Regions from separate parts of the Pedococcus sp. genome, predicted to be linked through region 2. Evidence: predicted binding sites of a transcription regulator. Region 2 holds the regulator's gene; the other holds the start of a gene.
The links. The regulator Rex, encoded in region 2, represses fermentation and respiration genes when NADH is low (regulators of the CRP and FNR family bind a similar motif). The targets are predictions, from matches to a motif close to CTTGTGAANNNNTTCACAAG.

Region 1 (2,389 bases), on a different contig from region 2:
ACCTGGCGCCACCAGGCCTGCGCCCGCTCGAAGCGGTCGGGGCCGTGCGTGGTGAGCTCCAGGGCCCGCCCCCAGCCGACGAGGCCCTCGCCGCGACGCACCCAGCTCGAGACCGCCCGGGGGGCGCCCAGGTCGGGGACCAGCGACAGCAGGGGGGCGCCGGTGTCGAGCTCGACCGTGCGGGCGACGAGCGGGGTGCCGGTCGGTCGGGCCGCTGGCCTGGGTTCGGGCAGGGTGCTCATGTCGCCGGTCAGCCTACGGCGTGGCCGACCTCGTGTGCCGTGCAGGGCGGGCATCCGCGAGGATGGCCACCATGACCCGCGCCCGGCTGGACAAGGACCCGCACGACGTCGCCAGGATGTTCGACGACGTGGCCGGGAGGTACGACCTCACCAACGACGTGCTGTCCCTGGGGCAGGACCGGCTGTGGCGACGGGCCGTGGTGCGCGCCGTCGACGCCCAGCCGGGGGAGCGGGTCCTGGACATCGCCGCCGGCACCGGTACGTCGAGCGAGCCGTTCGCCGACCGGGGGGTCCACGTGGTGCCGGCGGACTTCTCGCTCGGGATGCTGCGGGTGGGCAACCAGCGCCGTCCCGACCTCGGCTTCACGGCTGCCGACGCCATGCGGCTGCCGTTCGCGGACGACTCCTTCGACGCCGTGACCATGTCGTTCGGCCTGCGCAACGTGGCCTCGGTGCCCGCTGCGCTCGCGGAGTTCCTGCGCGTGACCCGCCCCGGCGGCCGGCTCGTGGTCTGCGAGTTCAGCCAGCCGGTCAACGCGGGCTTCCGCAAGGTCTACACCGAGTACCTCATGCGCTCGCTGCCCTCGATCGCCCGCCGGGTGAGCTCCAACCCGGAGTCCTACGTCTACCTCGCGGAGTCGATCCAGGCCTGGCCGGCGCAGCGCGAGCTCGCCCAGACCGTGGCGTCCGCCGGCTGGTCACAGGTGGCCTGGCGCAACCTGACCGGTGGCATCGTCGCCCTCCACCGAGCGGTGAAGCCGGCGTGAGGATCGGCGTGCGGCGCAGCGAGCGCCGGACCGGAGCGGTGGCTGAGCGCGGGGGTGGGTACCTGGGAGTCACGGCGTCCTGACCGTTGCGCCGGACCACGGCCGGCAGGTTAGGGCTGCCTAAGTACGACGACGGTGTTCGGCGGGAATAGACTCGCCCGAGCAATTCGTGAACAGGTTCACAAGCGCAGTGAGGCAGGCGTGGGTCAGACCATCACCGACAGCGGATCCGTGGCGAGCGCCACCGAGACCGCCGATGTCATCGTCGTCGGCGCCGGCCCGGCCGGCTCGGCCGCGGCGGCCTACCTGGCCATGACCGGCCTCGACGTCCTCGTCCTGGAGAAGACGGCCTTTCCCCGCGAGAAGGTCTGCGGCGACGGCCTCACCCCGCGCGCGGTCAAGGAGCTCATCACCCTCGGGATCCCCACCCCCGAGGAGGACGGCTGGATCAGGAACCACGGCCTGCGCATCATCGGCGGCGGCATGCGGCTCTCCCTTCCGTGGCCGGACCTCGCGAGCTTCCCGCCCTACGGCCTGGTCCGCACCCGGCAGGACTTCGACGACATCCTCGCCAAGCACGCCGTCAAGCACGGCGCCCGGCTGCGCGAGTCGACCAACGTCACCGGGCCGCTCCTCGACGCGACGGGCCGCATCGTCGGTGTCACCGCCCGCGCGGTCGACGCGAAGGGCCGCTCCACCGGCCCCGAGCTGACCTACCGCGCACCCCTCGTCGTGGCGGCCGACGGCAACTCCTCGCGGCTGTCGCTGGCGATGAACCGGCCCAAGCGCGACGACCGCCCCATGGGGGTCGCCGTCCGCACCTACTACACGAGCCCGCGCCACGACGACGACTACCTCGAGTCCTGGCTCGAGCTGTGGAGCACCGACGACAGCGGCAAGCGGGTCCTGCTGCCCGGCTACGGCTGGATCTTCGGCGTGGGCGACGGCACCTCGAACGTCGGTCTCGGCATCCTCAACACGTCCTCCGCCTTCGGCAAGACCGACTACAAGGACGTCATGCGGCGCTGGGTCGCCACCATGCCGCAGGAGTGGACGTACAGCGACGAGACCATGGTCGGCCCGATCCGTGGCGCCGCCCTGCCGATGGGCTTCAACCGACAGCCGCACTACGACCGGGGTCTGCTCCTCGTCGGCGACGCGGGCGGAATGGTCAACCCCTTCAACGGCGAGGGCATCGCCTACGCCATGGAGTCCGGTCGCCTCGCCGCCGACGTCATCGCCCAGGCCTTCGCCCGCGGCACCGACGCCGGCCGCGAGCGGGTGCTGCAGTCCTACCCCGGAGTCATGAAGGACGCGCTGGGCGGGTACTACACACTCGGCCGCTACTTCGCGAAGATGATCGGCAATCCCGAGGTGATG
Region 2 (2,389 bases):
CTTCATCCGCACGGTCGGGGTGTGCAGGAGCTTCTCGACGATGCGGTGCACGGCGAGCCGGACCTCGTCACGGGTCAGGTCGTCCATGCCCGGAAGACGCTGGTCGAGACGACCGAGCTCGAGGGCGACGACCTCGGCCGCCCGCGAGCGGAGCGCCGCCACCGTCGGGGCGACGGTCTCCGCGGCGCGGGCCGTGAGGTACGCGGCGACCTCGGCGATGACGAGGTCGGCGACCTCCTGCACCTGCGGCGTCGTGGCCCCGGCCGAGAGGTCCTGCCCGAGCACGGCCAGCCCGGCGACGGAGACGCTGCTGAGCGAGGCCACCTCGGGCGCCACGTCGTGGGGCAGGGCGAGGTCGATGTAGGCCTGGGGTCGCCCGCCGCGCGCGACCTGGGCGTCTCCGGCCAGGGCGAGGTCGACGACGACGCCGGTCGAGCCGGTGCACGAGATGACGACGTCGGCCTCGGCCAGGGCCTCGCGGAGCTCGCCGAGCGGACGGGCGCGCCCGCCGGTGCGCTCGGCCAGGCGCCGCGCCTTGCTCTGGGTCCGGTTGGCGATGACGAGCTCGCGGCAGCCGGAGCGGGCGACGGTGGCGGCGGCGAGAGAGCTCATGCCACCGGCGCCGACAACGAGGACCCGCAGCCCGGACAGCGGTCCGAGCTCGGCCACCGCGCGCGTGAGGCCCGCCTCGACGAGGGACACGCTGACGGAGTCGATGCCCGTCTCGGTGTGGGCGCGCTTGCCGACCCGCAGGGCCTGCTGGAAGAGGCCGTTGAGGGAGCTCCCGGCGTGGCCGGCCTTCTGGGCGGCCCGCAGTGCCGAGCGCATCTGCCCGAGGATCTGCGCCTCGCCGACGGCCATCGAGTCGAGCCCGCAGGCGACGGTGAAGGCGTGGGCGATGGCGCGGTCCTCGTAGTGCACGTAGAGGTGCTCGCGGAGGTCGTCCCGGCCCACGCGGCACACCTCGGTCAGGCTGTCGGTGATGTCGGCGACGGCGCCGTGGAAGGTGTGGGCCTCGGCGTAGATCTCGGTGCGGTTGCAGGTGGAGACGACGATCGCCTCCGAGGCGTTCTCGCGACCGACGATGCGCGCGGCGAGGTCGGCCCGGGCGGCGTCGTCGAGGGACACGGCCTCGAGCAGCGGCAGCGGCGCGGTGTGGTGGGACAGACCGAGGACGACCAGGCTCACGGTACGACCACCTTCCGCAGGGCGCCCGGAGTGGCCAGGGCCTTGCGCTGCTCGTGGAAGGCCAGGATCTGCAGCTCGGTGGAGAGGTCCACCTTGCGCACGTCGACACCCTCGGGCACCACGAGCACGCAGGGGGCGAAGTTGAGGATGGAGCGCACCCCGGCGGCGACGAGGTCGTCGCACACCGCCTGCGCGGAGGCGGCCGGCGTGGCGATGACGCCGATGGCCAGGCCCTGCTCCGCGACGAGGACGGGCAGCTCCGACATCGGCTGCACCCGCAGCCCGGCGATCTCCTCACCGATCAGGGCGGGGTCCTGGTCGAGCAGGGCCACCACGCGGAAGCCCCGGGTCGCGAAGCCGCTGTAGGCCGCGAGCGCGTGGCCGAGGTTTCCCATCCCGACGATCGCGACCGGCCAGTCCTGGGTGAGTCCGAGCTCGCGCGAGATCTGGTAGGCGAGGTGGTCGACCTCGTAGCCGACCCCGCGCACGCCGTAGGAGCCGAGGTAGGAGAGGTCCTTGCGGAGCTTGGCGGAACGGACGCCCGCGGCGGCGGCGAGCTCCTCCGACGAGACCGACGTGATGCCGCGCTCCGCGAGACCGGTCAGCGCCCGCAGGTATTCGGGTAGCCGTGCAACCGTGGCGTCGGGGATGCCCCGACGGGCGCTCGGGTCGGCAGACAACGTGGGTCACCGGCTCCTCTCGTGCGGCGGGGTCCGCACCTGGCTGGGGCGGACGGGAGCACCGTCAGGTTACGCGTTTGTGAACCGATGCACAAAGTCACAAGCGACCCCGCCGCCGTGCGTGAGCCACGTCACCGTCGAGCGCGCCGGAGCGCGGATGTCAGGCGCCCAGGGCTTGCCGGAGCCGGGCGGGGTCGACGCGCCAGTAGTCGTGCTGTCGGCCGTCGACGAGCGTCACCGGGATCTGCTCCCAGTACTCCTCGGCCAGGGCTGGGTCGTCGGCGATCGAGCGCTCCTCCCAGCCGACGCCGAGCTCCGCCGCGACGGAGGCGATCACGGCCCGGGCGTCGTCGCACAGGTGGCAGCCCGGCTTGCCGATGAGGGTGATGCGCGCGGGGCCGGCGGCTGGTTCGTCGTGTGCCACGCGGCCACTGTATGCCGCGGGCCTGGCTCTAGGGTGGGGCCCATGATCGAGTACGGGCCGGACGGCACGGTGGTCGCCGGCGCGAGGACCGTGCCGT

Region 1: VIB11_RS01865 (geranylgeranyl reductase family protein) is a predicted target of Rex. The motif match lies at 1,176-1,195, and genes of this name have one in related genera.

The regions. Positions count from the first base shown of each region.
Region 1 is NZ_DATBMI010000027.1:3,341-5,729, reverse strand. It holds gene VIB11_RS01875 (isochorismate synthase) at 1-242, opposite strand, end outside; gene VIB11_RS01870 (demethylmenaquinone methyltransferase) at 314-1,009, shown strand; gene VIB11_RS01865 (geranylgeranyl reductase family protein) at 1,211-2,389, shown strand, end outside.
Region 2 is NZ_DATBMI010000126.1:13,987-16,375, reverse strand. It holds gene VIB11_RS10670 (glutamyl-tRNA reductase) at 1-1,188, opposite strand, end outside; gene VIB11_RS10665 (redox-sensing transcriptional repressor Rex) at 1,185-1,868, opposite strand; gene VIB11_RS10660 (glutaredoxin family protein) at 2,029-2,292, opposite strand; gene VIB11_RS10655 (HAD-IB family hydrolase) at 2,335-2,389, shown strand, end outside.